Regions from separate parts of the Paenibacillus sp. M-152 genome, predicted to be linked through region 2. Evidence: riboswitches for the same ligand, from Rfam matches in the RefSeq annotation. Region 2 holds a riboswitch; each other region holds the start of a gene.
The links. A riboswitch is a leader RNA that binds a small molecule or an ion and turns the genes downstream of it on or off. The one in region 2 is predicted to bind cyclic di-AMP.
Positions count from the first base shown of each region.

Region 1: another riboswitch for cyclic di-AMP. It lies ahead of EGM68_RS01005 (C40 family peptidase); the one in region 2 lies ahead of EGM68_RS20650 (TrkH family potassium uptake protein).
Region 3: another riboswitch for cyclic di-AMP. It lies ahead of EGM68_RS06865 (hypothetical protein); the one in region 2 lies ahead of EGM68_RS20650 (TrkH family potassium uptake protein).

Region 1 is NZ_CP034141.1:231,733-237,117, forward strand. Features, by position in the region: gene motB (flagellar motor protein MotB) at 1-603, opposite strand, end outside; gene motA (flagellar motor stator protein MotA) at 596-1,390, opposite strand; gene EGM68_RS00990 (hypothetical protein) at 1,578-1,871, shown strand; gene EGM68_RS00995 (4a-hydroxytetrahydrobiopterin dehydratase) at 1,989-2,288, shown strand; gene EGM68_RS01000 (GNAT family N-acetyltransferase) at 2,367-2,873, opposite strand; gene EGM68_RS01005 (C40 family peptidase) at 3,177-3,677, opposite strand; cyclic di-AMP (ydaO/yuaA leader) riboswitch at 3,683-3,820, opposite strand; gene EGM68_RS01010 (hypothetical protein) at 4,097-4,924, opposite strand; gene EGM68_RS01015 (M1 family metallopeptidase) at 4,936-5,385, opposite strand, start outside.
Region 2 is NZ_CP034141.1:4,723,553-4,728,937, reverse strand. Features, by position in the region: gene uvrC (excinuclease ABC subunit UvrC) at 1-561, shown strand, start outside; gene EGM68_RS20660 (CPBP family intramembrane glutamic endopeptidase) at 530-2,260, opposite strand; cyclic di-AMP (ydaO/yuaA leader) riboswitch at 2,522-2,674, shown strand; gene EGM68_RS20650 (TrkH family potassium uptake protein) at 3,083-4,423, shown strand; gene EGM68_RS20645 (potassium channel family protein) at 4,442-5,119, shown strand; gene EGM68_RS20640 (LysR family transcriptional regulator) at 5,125-5,385, opposite strand, start outside.
Region 3 is NZ_CP034141.1:1,533,085-1,538,469, forward strand. Features, by position in the region: gene EGM68_RS06850 (urease accessory protein UreF) at 1-552, opposite strand, end outside; tRNA gene EGM68_RS06855 (tRNA-Leu) at 815-897, shown strand; gene EGM68_RS06860 (glutathione peroxidase) at 1,046-1,531, opposite strand; cyclic di-AMP (ydaO/yuaA leader) riboswitch at 1,996-2,167, shown strand; gene EGM68_RS06865 (hypothetical protein) at 2,281-2,676, shown strand; gene kdpF (K(+)-transporting ATPase subunit F) at 2,860-2,937, shown strand; gene kdpA (potassium-transporting ATPase subunit KdpA) at 3,083-4,759, shown strand; gene kdpB (potassium-transporting ATPase subunit KdpB) at 4,814-5,385, shown strand, end outside.

The DNA of each region.
Region 1 (5,385 bases), 1.3 Mb from region 2:
ATCAAAGTTGGACGGAAACTGACTATTGGAAATAGGTACATTGTCCGTATGACCTGATACGATAACGTCATAACCAGGAAACTGTTGGAGCATGCTGGAAATGGATTTGGCCAGCTTTCTCGCTTCTGGCTTTACTTCGGCCTGCCCGGATGAAAACAGGGCATTATCACTAATGGTGATCATCAGCTGGGATTGGTTCAGCTTGGTGTTCAGTAGGGTGGACAGGCCGTTATTTTGAATATACTGATCCATTTGCTTTTTAAGCTTCTTTAAATCTTCTTCTTCCCGCTGGGCGAGTTGCTTTTGCAGATCAGAGGTGGAAGTGGCTTTCGATTTTAAGGGTTGTGATACCTCTTCTTTATTTTTGCCCATATCCATGGATTGTGACGACGGATTCGCGGCTGAGTGATCCAGCACGCCAGTACCGCCACTAAAAGCTGAACTCAGGGATTGAGCCATAGTTTCAAATTTTTTGGCATCGAGCGAGCTCATACCGAATAAGACAATGAAAAGAGCCAACAGAAGGGTCATTAAGTCGGAATATGGCAACAGCCAGCTTTCGTCAGCATGCTCTTCATGCGGTTCATGTCTCTTTTTACTCACTGGAATCGCCATCCTTCTGGGTCATCGAAGCCCGTTCGGTTGGAGTTAGGAAGATTGCTAGCTTCTGGCTGATGGCAATCGTCGAGATACCAGATTGAATGGAAAGCAGACCTTCGACCATCATTAACTTAAGTTCCACTTCTTTCTTGGATAGCCGTTTCAGCTTGTTGGACATTGGATGCCATAGGACATAGCCTGTAAAAATACCGAGCAACGTTGCAATAAAAGCGGCTGCAATGGCATGGGACAGTTTTTCCATGTCACTAAGGTCGGCCAGAGCGGCGATCAGACCTACAACCGCACCAAGTACCCCGAGTGTTGGAGCGTACATACCGGCTTGGGAGAAAATCAGTGCGCCAGCGCGGTGTCTATCTTCGGTAGCGTTAATGTCTTCCATCAGAACATCGCGTACGAACTCCTGATCATTACCATCGATAATCATTCGCATACCGCCGCGCATAAAGGGATCGTCGATCTCTTCGACCTTGGATTCCAGCGCGAGCAGACCTTCACGACGGGTAATGGATGCCCATTCGGTAAATGTACCGATAAGCTCCTTGCGATCCAGCAATTTCTGCTGGGTGAAAATAATTTTAAACAGCTTTGGCACCCGTTTCATGTCATCCATCGGAAACGCCATGAATATACTTGCTGCTGTTCCGACGAAAATAATCATGTAAGCAGCGGGATTATTGACCAGATTGACGACTGGCGCGCCCTTCAGGATCATCCCGACGACCAGTGACAAAAGCCCGAGCACAAGTCCAATAATGGTTGTAATTTGCATGATACACCTCATCCATGAGAATAGATTTTGAATCCTTTCATGCCGCATGGGTCGTCCTTGCCCCAAGCGCGTCATTATGAGACGGATTATAGTATTTATCGACAAAACTCTCTTTTTTGTTAAGGGCCAATTTCCGGTATAATAAAGTGATTATGTATTGAATCGCTGAACCATTGGAGGAAATAGCATGGGAGTAAAGCATGGGCGCGAGTATGAACAAATTTTGAACGATTTGACAGAGGCTGTGGGACGCATCCCAGATAGCTATGAATTTTTTGAAATGGAAGCAGAAGATTGGGACAGGCTGAACCCGATGGGGCGTCAGGAAGTCAATGAAGCTTTGGCAGAAGACCTATTTTATGCACTGGGTACGGAGCCAATAATCACTGTAGGCAGCGGCGTTGTGATTTATGAGCCGGAGCAGCACCGGATCTATGTACTCATCGGAGATGAGGAGCTGACGTCGGTCCCTTTGATTTGAAGGCCGTCTTATGGATTTATCAACGGGGCCGTGGTAATATGTACACCAATATATCGTAGTTTTGGCCGCATGTAAGCGGCTAAAAGGCTTCCGTATAAACGGGGAGGAGTTCGTAACATGCCTTTTACACAAGAAGAGATTGAAGCACATCTGGAGAAACTGGAGGGCTGGGAACTGGAGGAAGGACGTTGGATCGTTCGGAAATATAATTTTTCCAGTTTTATGAAGGGAATTGCATTCGTGGATGAAGTTGCCGCTATATCTGAGGCATTCAATCACCATCCATTTATTACGATTGATTACAAGACCGTGACTCTGCGTTTGACCTCTTGGGACGATGGCGGTATTATGGCCGTAGATATTAAGGAAGCCCAACAATATAATGAAGCTTTTGAAAAAATGCGCAGCAGTCATTGATTTTATAATGATCTGTTGTATATATTAAGAGCGCCTTCGCTATACAACATCGCGGTTGTATAGCGAAGGCGCTCTTATTTATAGAACCCGGTTCTGTTGTTCAGGACGATATACCATACAATAGAACGGTTTTCTGCCATCTGGAGTCTGACGTTCATAGGTATCCGTCAGCTCAAATCCAGCTGCCTTGTAGGCTCGTATAGCCCGCTGATTCCAGGTGAGAACCTCTAGGTCAATTTCATTCTGTGGATGACGTCGTCTGGCTTCCTCGGCAATGGCCCGGACAAAGTCGGAGCCTGTGCCATGTCCGCATCTTTCGGGATGCATTCCAAGACCCAGCCGGGTCACACCGACCATAGGAAAATATTGAGCAAATCCCGTCAGCTCATTCTCTTCGTCCAGTACGGCAACATATTGCTCTTGGCGAAGCGTGGGACTTCCAAATTCGACTTCAAGTGCCTTCATTTGTTCCCAGGGAAGCCAGCCGTATATGTTGTAGGGAGGATCATAGCGCCACTCACAGATTTCAGCCGCTTGATGCTCGTCCATCGGTACGATCCGGTAGTTGGATATTGAGGCCGGCACTTTTTCATTCCTCCTTATGTAGGTACTTCAATCATTAACCACAGATTGTAGACAAGTTGTAGGAGAATGGCAAGCGTGTTTATTTCGTACCTAAGTCGGGTATACATTCAATAAGAAGGATTTACTGCTCATATGCTCCCCCAGCGGTGGCGGTAAAAACGACGATGTTCGCTAAAACTGAAACCTTTTGAGGTGTCAGTTCGTCAGTAATGATAATAATTACTGATGTAGTGGACATAAAAAACCGCAATTCGATTCCGGCCAGAATCAAATTGCGGCTAGGGTTAGCTTGCTGTGCGGTAGTTATTCTACGTTGTCGTCATCAGGAATATCTGAAGCTACAGAATGGTAAGCGTCTGTGCTCATAATTCTTTTTGCACCGACATAACGGTTAGCGTAATAATTTTCGTTCAGTGAGCTAACTACTACACCACGTGAAGTCGAGGAGTGGGCGAATTTCCCTTCACCTACGAAGATACCTACATGGGAAACGCCTCTTCCTGTGGTGTTGAAGAACACCAGGTCGCCTGGTCTCATTTCATCGCGGGATACAGAAGCTCCCATTTTGAATTGTGATCCAGATTGATGCGGCAGTTTAATTCCCAGTTTGTTGAATACATACATTGTGAAGCCGGAGCAATCGAATCCCTCGAGTGTAGTACCTCCGCTTCTATAGTTCGTTCCTTTGGCATCTTGGATGACCTGGTCCATCTTAGAGTCTGCAAATGCACTGCTGCCACCGAATGTAAAAGATGTAAAGGCAATGGCGAGACCCATGGCTGCGATCGTTAGCTTCTTCTTCAAAAAAAATATACCCCTTCCAATGCCTGCGAGGTTAGCTTAAGGATTCGGTAGAAGGTTCCCCTATGACCACTCTGTTGCGAGATCAATTCACCCAAACTGGTTCCCCCGCTTCCTAGGTGCCAGGAATTAGGCTTAACTTAAGATGTGCACCTTGGAGAGCAGTATTCACGACAACGATGTTTTTAAGATAAAGGTTACAATAAAGATTACAAAGTTGTTACTATCAGTTCACTGCGATTATTGTAACAAAGACAGCAGGCTTTGGCAAATGTTTCATCGCAAAAAGTTACAAAAAAAATCTGTTCCTAACGCCCTAGGAACAGATTCTGTTAACAGTATTCAGTTATGTGCCGTTTGCACGGGAAAGAAAAAAGTTTTTTCGACAGCTAAAAATGCAGGAGAAAGCATAAAGAGAGGGATTAGCCTCTGCTGGAGATATCGATGTGCCATAGACGATACTGCGAACTGATATGCCACAGCCTGACCAGACTGGTAACAAAATGATACGATTGCTGGAGAATTAGCGCCAACATACCAGTCCAAATCATCGCTACGGTGCCAAATAGACCGAAGACCAGCAGCACACAAGCACCAAGCAAGAGAGATACGCTTACAGCCGGAAGAAGCTGGCGAAAGAAGGCGAGCAGGGACGATAGTATGGCGTGACCACTGACCGTGCCCAGTTGCATATACAGGATGCACTGCCGAATGAACCAACCGTAAGCCACCCACCCAATGGCATAGGGCAACAAATGCAACAGGTAAGAGGAAGATTGCAGCGTTCCTGCTACAATAGGATAGAGTCTCGGTACCACCCAGAAGGCGGGAAGCAGCAGCAAACCCAACTCGATGATGTAATACAACAGAGATGACATACCGTGACGTTTCATCCCCTTGAAGAAGGACAGGCTTTGCGGTTCAGACGCATCGGTATACAGGCTTTGATATATGCCAGCTCTAATGAAGGGAGTGATTAGGACGCGCAATACGGTCGCCCCTAGTAGTATCCATAAATATACGTGTACTTCCCGGCTGTCCATCAAAGCGATCTGGCCCTCCATCCAAAACAAGGTCTTTCCCAGCTCGTTTTGGCTCTGATCAGGATAACGCAGCAGCAGCGGGACAACGGCCGACTGTACCAGCCGATAGAGAAATACTCCCCACAGCAGACGATACAAAAATAAAATGATAACGATATAAAAGCGTATGCGCACTAGCGCCCAGCCTTCTTTTAAAACAGTCCGCATCTATAGACACCTCACCATGACAGACTTCCAAGCAGTGTCTCCAACAGCTTGGTTACACTCACACTCCAACGGGTTTGTTGCTTTTCGTCCAATTCAGCCTTCAGGCTATTATTAATATGCTTGTTCTCCAGTGCAATAGTGTATAGAGGATCAACGGTCACATAGGACACGGGAGAGGTGCTTTTGAGTCGGAAAGATGTACTTTTGCCCGTACCGTCCCATGCCTTAAATATTGTGGTGCCATCCTTGAAGGTAAATTGAACAGGGATCTTGGGATAATCTGCTCCTTTTTTGCTGAGCGTCACGACTGCTTCATATCCATTCTCCAACTTGCGGTTCGTGATGCGATCGACAGAAAAGTCCGCCATCTGGCCGTCATATACATATTGTTCAAAATAGTGGCTCCATGAGCGTCCAGTCACCCTCTCCACGACACGCTGAAAATCCTGTGAGGTCGGATG
Region 2 (5,385 bases):
AAGAAGGAGTATCGAAAATACAAGATCCGTTCTGTGCAGGGACCAGATGATTATGAGACGATGCGTGAGGTTATTCGGCGTCGATATGAACGTGTGCTGAAGGAAAATCTTGAACGTCCCGACTTGATCATTGTCGATGGTGGGCGTGGACAAATTAAAGCGGCAACCGATGTATTGGAAAATGAGTTGGGTTTGTTTATACCTGTGTGTGGTTTGGTGAAAGATGCCAAACACAGAACTTCCCAACTACTGATGGGAGAAACATTTGAGGCCGTGACACTTGCACGCAATAGCGAGGAATTTTATCTGCTGCAACGGATCCAGGACGAGGTTCACCGTTTTGCCATTACGTTCCACCGCGAGCAGCGCGGCAAATCTATGGTAACTTCCCAGTTGGACTCCATTCCAGGCATCGGCGAGAAACGGCGTAAGTTGCTGCTTAAGCATTTTGGATCGCTCAAAAAAATAAGAGAGGCCAGCGTCGAAGACTTCCGGCCTCTCTCTATTGGGGATAAGCTTGCTCGTCAGATTATAGCTGCCCTTCGGGAGGAGGAGTCGTAGAATACGGCTCCTCTTTTTTCATGGGTTCAAACATGATTCGATTAGGCTTTTTGGGACTAAACCAGTAAATGATGTAGCCTACAATAGCCGGAAGTAAGATCCAGAATAGACCGGCGCTCACATTCACGGTGTCTCCCAAACTTATCACACTAAGCCCCATTAATATGCTGTCAAAAATAACGTGGCTGAACATGGCAGCGATAAAGCCGTAACGCAGGAACACGAAACTAAACAGCAAACCAAGAAAAGTCAGTTCAATAGGTCTGGAAATCACCGGATAGATCGGATAAAGCGTATGTCCCAGTGCCCAAATAAGCGTAGTGATCAGACAAGCAACAAACGTATTCTTGACTATTTTTTTTACCATCGGAATACCAAATAGACGGTAAACAGTTTCTTCTCCAATACCTGCCATCCAAGCCATAATCGGCAATAGCCATGGATAAGCCATATTGTAAGGGGACTGCGTGGCGTCTGTAGTGGAGAACGTATTAAATGTGCGCTCCAATACAAAGAACAAAATGGATTGTACGCCCAGTAAAATGAAGGCCCACAAGTAACCAACATACATACTGCGAAGCACATACAGTCCGTAGCCTGGCTCTTTGGCCCGTGGCCATGCATTTAGTCCAACCTGACGCATAAGCCCGTCACCGCCTACCAAGGAGAAATAGATAGCTACAGCCATGAAGAAGGTAACACCAACCTGGAATACCATAAGAAATATAAGCATGCCCTTACTGCCTGCTTCAGCTTGCAATAAAGGTAGCATGTTCATTGTCCCAGCTATACTAGCAATAAAGTATACAATGGACAGAATAATACCGCGCACAAATGAAGTATGTCGTCGGGTGAGTGACGCATACACAATGGCAAGTACGCCTAGGACAAAGCTAAATAGGGCATAACCCGCATAAGTCATCCAATTCGCCCAGTATGTTTGCTTTTTAACATAGTCGGTATAGGACGAAGGGGCCGAAAAGCTTTGGGTAAACGAGCGAACAACCCCGTCTTCAAAAGTAAAAGCCAGCGTAAGTACCGAGGCGCCGATTTTCTTTCCGTCCACGGTATATTTTAATCCACCTTCCCCCTCAGTGGTCGCGAGCTTCAATTCAGATGGCTTAAAGCCAAAGCGTTTGATCCATATTGCTGCAGCCTGTTCCTTGGCTTCGAGCGTCATGTCACCCTCAGCTACACGTACAAGTCTGCTTTGTGCTTGTTCATCTGTAGAAACATCAGCCTGTGTGTAATTGGTGCTGGAGGTGATCCGTTTAAAGCTAACGACCTTCCCAGTGGATAAATCCACATGAATTTGCAGCTTGCCCTTCGCTGAGGAGTCAGGCAAATCAACCCGAAAGGTTTCATATGGATAATTTTTTTTCCATGTACGATCGTACTCTTGAACCAATTTTTCTCTGGATAAATAACCGTACAAATCTGTTTCAGCCTGATAGGTTACGACGGGCTTCTCTGGCTGTGATTCCGTATAGCCCAGCTCGGAACGGGCGAAGTCCAGGGCGTGTATGACCGCTTCTTGTTTGCTGATGACCTTTGCATTCATCAATGATTCCGGACTTGGATTGCTAAGCGAGGGAATAAGCAATTGAAAGATAAAAAAGCAAATCAGGCCAACCCCGCCCAGCAAGCCTAATTTTTTGAAGTTGGCCGTGAGCACGACCGGTTTCCCGATAGGATTCATGAGTTTCCTCCTTAATCTGTAAATAAGAACATCCATTAAAGATATCATACTGCACAGGTTCCCGCCAACAGACCAGCGATATTCATGAAAACAGAGTGAAAGCACTTTAAAGTTTTAATAAAATTAGATAAGCTGTGATTAACCGATGTCTATTCGCGAATTAAAGCCAATTTCACGTTTTTTCGGCGAAATCGGTTTTGTGATCTGGATAGAGAAGGATTATAATCTTGAGGCAATGCCTATGAAATATATGGGTAATGATATACATTTAAGCCGAATTTCTATGAGAAAACGGGGGAACCATGTTACTGGGGTGAATTTTACAGCCGATCCTGATGGACCGGAAGTGTAAATAGGGCATACTGTGCTGTCCGAATCCGTCAGCTAACCTCGTAGGCTGTGGACAGGAACCAAGTCAGGCACTCGGTTTTCCGGTGTCTTTTTTTGTGTGTATAAAAGTGTTTGGATTGGTTAGACCGCTGCGGGTTCAGATTATTCCTTCGATTGCTGTTATCCCCGGATTTTTTTGATTGTATAAACCCTTTAATGGTTAAAATCCGGAGATAAAGGCAAACGCTTCGCTTCTTCAGAACAATTCTGCCCCCTTCGCTGCTGCTCGCCAATAGCACAGGGAGCCGAGTAGTGTTTGACATGCATTCTTCCTGTATTCAGGGAATGCTAATTATAGCTACTTAAGGTTTGGAAAATCAAAAAAATCAGGGGCAACGACGATCGGAAGATAAATGGAACGCGTAGCGGGCTTACACCGTATTAAGTCACTGTTTTTATAGTTTTAAGGATTAGGAGAGAAGTGATGAATAGATGAATCCCAATGCACGCTGGCTTCGGCTTTCTCCACCGCAGATATTCGTTGCAGGCTTTGCCATTATCATTCTAATAGGTAGTTTATTGTTAATGCTGCCCATCTCTAATACAACAGGAAAACCACTTGCGTTTATAGACGCTTTGTTTACTGCCGCATCCGCGACCTGTGTAACCGGACTTGTCGTTAAGGATACAGGGCTCTTTTTTACAACCTTTGGTCAAATCGTTATCGTTGCGCTGATCCAGATCGGTGGTCTTGGCTTTATGACCATGGCTACCTTGATCGCGCTGGTGTTCAAACGTCGCATTTCCTTGCGGGAGCGCCTTATTTTGCAAGAAGCGATGAATCAGACCTCTGTCGAAGGAATTGTTGGATTGATCCGCAAGGTGCTATGGTACTCGCTGATGATTGAGGGCGTATGTGCAGCTATTTTTTCGATTCGCTGGTCATTTGATATGCCTGTCGGCAGGGCGATTTATTTTGGAATTTGGCATGCCATTTCCATGTTTAATAATGCTGGTTTTGATTTATTCGGTGAATTTCGCAGCCTGACAGGTTATGTATATGATCCGATTGTTAATTTTACAGCCATGTTTCTCATTATTTCGGGTGGTATTGGTTTTGTAGTGATGTCAGACCTGGCAGATTATCGTAAGCGTAAGAGATTATCCTTACATACCAAGGTGGTACTCAGCATGACAGCTGCTCTGATTGTCGTCGGGACGCTCGTCATTTTTGTATTTGAGTTTACGAATCCAAAGACGCTTGGCTCGCTTGATTGGGGTGGTAAACTGCTGGGTTCTTTATTCCAGTCCGTTACTCCACGTACCGCAGGTGCCAACACGCTGGACATTGCAGGCTTGCGGCAGGCTACGCAGTTTTTTATCATCATACTCATGTTTATTGGAGCTTCGCCTGGCTCCACTGGGGGCGGGATTAAGACCACTACATTTGCCCTGCTCATTGGAGCGGTGTTTTCGATGCTGCGGGGACGGGAAGATATTGTGTTGTTCCGGTACCGACTTGCGCAGGCACGAATTTATAAGGCTTTGACCATTACCTTGCTGGGGCTGCTGTTCGTGATTGGGGTGACGATGATTCTGTCCGCAACCGAAGATCATCATTTTCTAATGATCTTGTTCGAGACAGTGTCTGCATTTGGTACAGTAGGGCTGTCTATGGGGCTTACACCTGATTTGTCAGTTGTAGGCAAGCTGGTGATTACTCTGACGATGTTTGCAGGCAGGCTGGGTCCACTCACGCTAGCTTATGCACTGGGACCGAAAAAGGGTAAGGAATTGTATCGTCATCCAGAAGGTAAAATAATTATAGGGTAAGGGAGTTTTCGAGTAGATATGAAAACGCAGCAGTTTGTAGTCATTGGCTTGGGACGGTTTGGCTCAAGCCTGGCTTTGCAATTGGTGGATATGGGGTGCGAGGTGCTGGGCATTGATCGGAATGAGGATGTTGTAGACAGTATGAGTGAGATCCTGACACATACTGTCGTGGCGGACGCTACAGATGAGGATGCGTTGCGGTCACTGGGCATCCGTAATTTCGATTGCGGCATTGTTGCAATTGGTGATGATATTCAGGTAAGCATCCTGACCGCCATTTTGCTGAAGGAGCTGGGTGTGAGAAAAGTCGTAGCCAAAGCTATATCTGTACTGCATGGGCGTGCGTTAGAGAAGCTTGGGGTGGACCGAGTCATTTATCCGGAACGAGATATGGGTATTCGGGTAGCGCATCAGCTGGTCACGCCTAATCTGCTCGATTATTTGGAGCTGTCCAAGGAATACAGCATTGTGGAACTCAATGTGCCTGCATGTCTGAATGGCAAAACGTTAGCAGAATTAAATGCTCGTACCCGCTTTGGTTGCAGCATCGTGGCACTTCATACGGCGAATGGTATCTTGATCGCGCCGACAGCTATGGATCGGCTGAAAGCAGACGATATTATGGTCATTATCGGCTCCAATGACAATATCGGCCGCTTTGAGGATGAGGTCGTTAATATCAATGAAGAGGGTTAAATTCTCTACACCATACGGTAGCCTGCAAACGATGCACGTGTCTCGCTAATCCAGCGTCGTGCTGTCGGGCCGAGATCGGCCGTTTCTGAGTATATGAGGGAGGTCGTTCGGCGTGTCTCCTTCAAATCAGGCAAGTACAATGCAGTAAGTCCATTATCTCGCAGCAGTTCGCTGCGCAAGTAGGATTTGGGCAGCAAAGCGGATGCCTTGCAGGTTGGAAGCAGACGTACAATCGCCTCGAAGGAGTCGATTTCCATGCGGATATC
Region 3 (5,385 bases), 2.6 Mb from region 2:
CTCGCTGGTCATGTGATCGATAAGAGGATTCTTTTCCTCGTAAGGAGGATTGAGCAGTCTGAAGGCATCTTCGATACAGAAGGATACCGCTGTGGCAAAATAGCCGTGAATGGTCTGTTCTATATCGGTTCCGAGAAGGAAGTTAATCCAAGTGTGGACAGTAGCGAGTGTGCCAATTGCATTGTATTGAGTGAGTGTGTCTTCCAGTTGGTCAAATGCAAGCCAAGGATAAAGAGCCTTGGTGAGCTTGAGCAGACGCTGGCCAGAAAGTCGCGATTTTTTCACATACTGCGAGGAAGGATGTTGGGTGTACAGCATTTTATCAATAAGGGCGATCCGCCAACCGTCATTCTGCTGGATGGCTGCATACAGACTTTTGATGGCCATGCCGTCAAGGGTTGTAATTTGAGGATACCAATCGTCTCGCATAAAATGTTTCAGATCCTGTAGACTGTTCAAGTTTCCGTTACGGAAACGTTCATCCAGTCCGTAGAAACGGGTAAAACCACCAATGGGTAGGGAAGGGTCCAACAACAATGCGTAGTTTAGCAATCGGTTACCTTTATGCAGGATGGTTCGCCTCCTTGAGGTGAATATTTGTGTCAGTTTATTTGACTCTAATCTTATTTATATAATAATAGTTCAATTATTTATGTAATATATATTTACACTTTGAGCTCTTTCATGTCAAATTAAATAATTTTATTGCTTATATACGTTATATAAAGTTACACTAAAATAATTATAATATTATTGTTTACAAATTGTTGCTGAGAGAGTATAATAAATCTGTTGCCTCAATACATTATGACATGCGGTCGTGGTGGAATGGCAGACACGCTATCTTGAGGGGGTAGTGGGCGTACGCCCGTGGAGGTTCGAGTCCTCTCGACCGCATTATGTGTAATACCCAGTTGAAAAAGCATCCTGACACGTTTTACGTGAAGGGGTGCTTTTTTCGTTAAATATTTTTCGTTATATCATTCTGTTACAGAAGCGGTCATATGGACAGCGGACCGCTCGTTAACTGTAATGAAGAAAGATGTCAGTTTTTCCGCAAAAGCTTCTCTATATCTCCTATAAGCTTATCTGGAGTGGTTTGCGGCGCATAACGCTTAAATACGTTACCTTCTCGTGTAATTAAGAATTTAGTGAAATTCCATTTGATCGCTTTGGAGCCTAATACTCCCGGAGCAGTGTGGGTCAGGTAGCGAAATAGAGGATGTGCCTGATCACCGTTGACATCTGTCTTGGCGAACATGGGGAAGGTCACACCGTAATTGATTTGGCAAAACTCAGAGATCTCCTCGCTGGAGCCCGGCTCTTGTTTGGCGAACTGGTTGCTGGGAAATCCCAAAATTTCGAGCCCCTGTTCATGATACTGGTCATATAGCTCTTGTAGCGCCTTGTACTGGGGGGTTAACCCACATTTGCTGGCAGTATTCACGATAAGTAGAACTTTCCCTTCGTATGTGGATAACGGAATTTGTACCCCTTGTAGGGTCTGTGCATCATATTTATATACGCTCATGATATCCCTCCTCATTCAATATTCTGCAATTAAATTGTAAGCAACTCAACAAGGGGTTGCAAGTCCGGAAGAGTATACGGGCATTGGACCATTGTAAAATCGTCTTTTGTTCAAAACGGTAAATCGCACTTCAAATGGAGCTAATTGAGGTGTTTCTTCTCATAAAAACGGGTTCAATCGGTAATTATCTGGCACGTATAGCGTATTTTCTTTCCTTTTTGCAAATAAGGAGTAACTAAGCCATACCCTACGCCAATATTGACATGCCTTTCATTTTCAAAAAGGGGTGAAATACAGAGTTTTAAAGAGATACGAGAAGCATAGATGCCTTGTAAGCGTTATTCTTAATCTCCTATGCTCTAAAGGGTGGTTTATAGCCCCGCCGTTGAGCTTTACAGTCTTCCTTGCACGGGTGTATGATTCAAGACGTAATTTCAAATTAACACCAATGAAGCAACAACGAATTGTCTAAAGCGCTGAATTTTGCAGTTGCAAAAACGGGGGAACCAACGAGTATGTACGGCTTTGAAAGCCGTGTGTCTCATGGGGTGAATTTTCCGGTCAAGTGCCGTAAATAGGGCGACTCTCACGTCCGAATCCGACAGCTAACCTCGTAAGCGTACAGGGAGAGGCAACAAACCGCCGTGTGCAGCCATGGTTTATTTTATCATGGAATGTATGAAGCCGGAGGAAGCCTTTTTCCTTCGGCTTCTTTTTGTTGTCTTTTTATACCGGGAGAGGAGCTACTGATGGAAGGTCGGTTAATTATTGTCACTGCACCGAATGAAGCGGGCAGAAGTTTTGTGAAATTGCTTATGTTCAAAAAATTGGCGTTTGCAGTTCTCACAAATAGCACTCAGGAGGAACGACAGCTCAAAAAAATGGGTGTGGAGCACATTGTGCGCATCAATACGATGCAAGCGGGAAAATGGAATTTTCCTAGTAAAGAAATTGGGAGTGTGTATTTGTTCGAAAACAGCTTGAATTTGACTTGCCGTTTCCTGCAAATATGTCGGCCACTAACATCAGAATCGATCTATGTTATAACGCACGGCTGTAATCCGCAAGGAATTTATCGGGGATTGGGAGCGGACCATGTGATCTACACATTGAACGGAGAGGTGGGTTTCCTGCTGAACGGATAAGCACTTATAACATAGCTGGTTTATGATTTTATGATGGAATCAAAAGGACAATCTGAGGAGCGATACGGAGGATAGGAACATGATGGATTTATACATGCTGCTCGTAATGGCTGTGAGTTATGGAGTGATATTACTGTTTATACGCTGGTGTGATGCGCAGACCTCAAAAGGAGGGCGAAGAGGATGATCGTTGTGCTAGGGCTCACGGTTATTGTGTTCGTGTATTTAATCTACGCACTCCTGAATCCTGAAAAGTTCTAGTCAACTATAGGATCGAGCAGGCGGGAACAGCAGATCAAGAATGAAGCATCAGAGGGGCAGATTTTCGCAAACGTGTGCACTCAATGGATGGTCTGAAGCAGGTCTGTTGTTCCAAATGCAGGAGCATTTTAAGGAGGAATAGAGGATGGAGCTACTGCAAATTGGAATTGTGATCGTCATATTGCTGCTCTTGGTTAAGCCAGTGGGTACCTATATGTATCACGTATTTTCGAATGAACCGAATCGGACGGATCGGATTTTTGGTGGGACGGAAAAGCTGATTTATAAGGCTGTAGGCTTGAAGAAACAGGACAGCATGCGTTGGACCACGTATGCTATGAGTTTCATTGCAACCAATGTGGTGCTTGTGGGGATCAGCTACCTGCTATTGCGCTTGCAGGCTATACTCCCGGGCAATCCGGTTGGAAACAGTAATATGGAAGCATCACTGGCCTTTAATACGGTAATCAGCTTTATGACCAATACGAATCTCCAACATTATAGCGGTGAGAGCGGGCTTACGTATCTGACACAGATGGCGTTCGTCACGATGATGATGTTTACTTCGGCTGCTTCGGGGTTTTCGGTTGCTGCGGCTTTTATGAGGGGATTGACGCGGCGCGGTGAAGGGCTGGGTAATTTTTTTCAAGATTTTATTAAAGCCAACATACGGATTTTCCTGCCGCTTGCCTTTATACTTACGCTGGTGCTGGTGGGACTAAAAGTACCACAGACGCTACAGCCTACAGCGGATATTACGACTTTAAGCGGTACACAGCAGCAGATTGCTATGGGACCTATTGCCTCATTGGAATCCATCAAGCATTTGGGCACGAACGGGGGCGGTTTTGCGGGAGCTAATTCTGCTCATCCTTTTGAGAATCCAAGTCCTTGGACGAACGTACTGGAAATATTAGCAATGTGGGTAATGCCGGCTTCGTTGCCGTATACTTTTGGATTGTTTGCCCGTAATCGCAAGCAGGGCTGGATTATTTTTAGCTCGATGATGGTCTTGTTCCTTATTTTTCTATCCATAACGTATGTGTCGGAGAAGACAGGTAATCCGTTAATCCAGGCACTGGGTATGGATGCATCTCAGGGAAGCATGGAAGGGAAAGAGGTTCGTTTCGGCATTGGACAATCGGCATTATTCACTGCGGTCACAACGGCGGCGACGACAGGTTCGGTCAATAATATGCATGATACACTGACCCCGCTAGGTGGTATGGCTGCTTTGGGAGAAATGATGCTAAACGTCATTTTTGGCGGCAAGGGCGTCGGGCTGATGAATATGCTGATGTATGCGATTCTGGGGGTGTTTATATGCGGTTTGATGGTCGGAAGAACCCCGGAATTTATGGGTAGGAAAATTGAAGGCAAGGAAATGAAGCTGATTGCGATTGCCATTTTGGTACATCCGTTTCTTATTCTTGCTCCAACTGCGCTTGCGTTTATGAGTCATTGGGGATACGATGCGGTCTCTAACCCCGGATATCACGGGTTGACTCAGGTGCTCTATGAATATGCATCATCTGCGGCAAATAACGGTTCAGGATTTGAAGGCCTTTCAGATAACAACGTGTTCTGGAATGTTACAACAGGAGCAGTTATGTTTTTTGGACGATATGTATCCATGATTGCATTGCTGGCTGTGGCAGCTTCGTTGAATGCCAAAGCCCCGACCCCGGTGACGATAGGCACACTGCGCACGGACAACAAGCTGTTTGGAGCCATCCTCATCGGAGTTGTTCTGTTGATTGGTGCGTTAACCTTTTTGCCGGTGATCGTATTGGGTCCTGTAGCTGAATTTTTGACCATGTGATGAAAAATGAGCATGAAGAAGAAAAATGAGAATGGATGAACGGGGTGCTTGATCATGAAGGAAGAACGCAAACGCATGCTGGATAGAAGCATCTTGAAGCAGGCGATCAAGGATAGCTTTATCAAATTAAATCCAATGATCATGATGAAAAATCCTGTCATGTTCGTCGTGGAGATCGGTACATTGGTCGTACTGCTCATGCTACTGCTTCCCGGTTATTTTGGAGCCGGCAAGGAAATGGGCTTTAACTTGGCTGTATTTATTATTCTGTTGTTCACGCTGCTTTTTGCTAACTTTGCCGAAGCGCTCGCGGAGGGACGGGGGAAGGCACAAGCTGCTTCCTTGAAAAAATCCAAGCAGGACTCGCAAGCTAATAAGCTTGTCGGAAATGAGATTCAAGTAGTCAGCTCGACAGCATTGCGTAAAGGTGACGTGGTAATCGTCTCTCAGGGCGAAATGATTCCAAGTGATGGTGAGGTCATTGAAGGCCTGGCTTCGGTGGATGAATCTGCGATTACGGGAGAATCAGCTCCGGTCATTAAGGAATCGGGCGGTGATTTTTGCTCGGTAACCGGTGGGACGCGGGTGGTCAGTGACCGTATTAAGGTGCGGATTACAACTGAGCC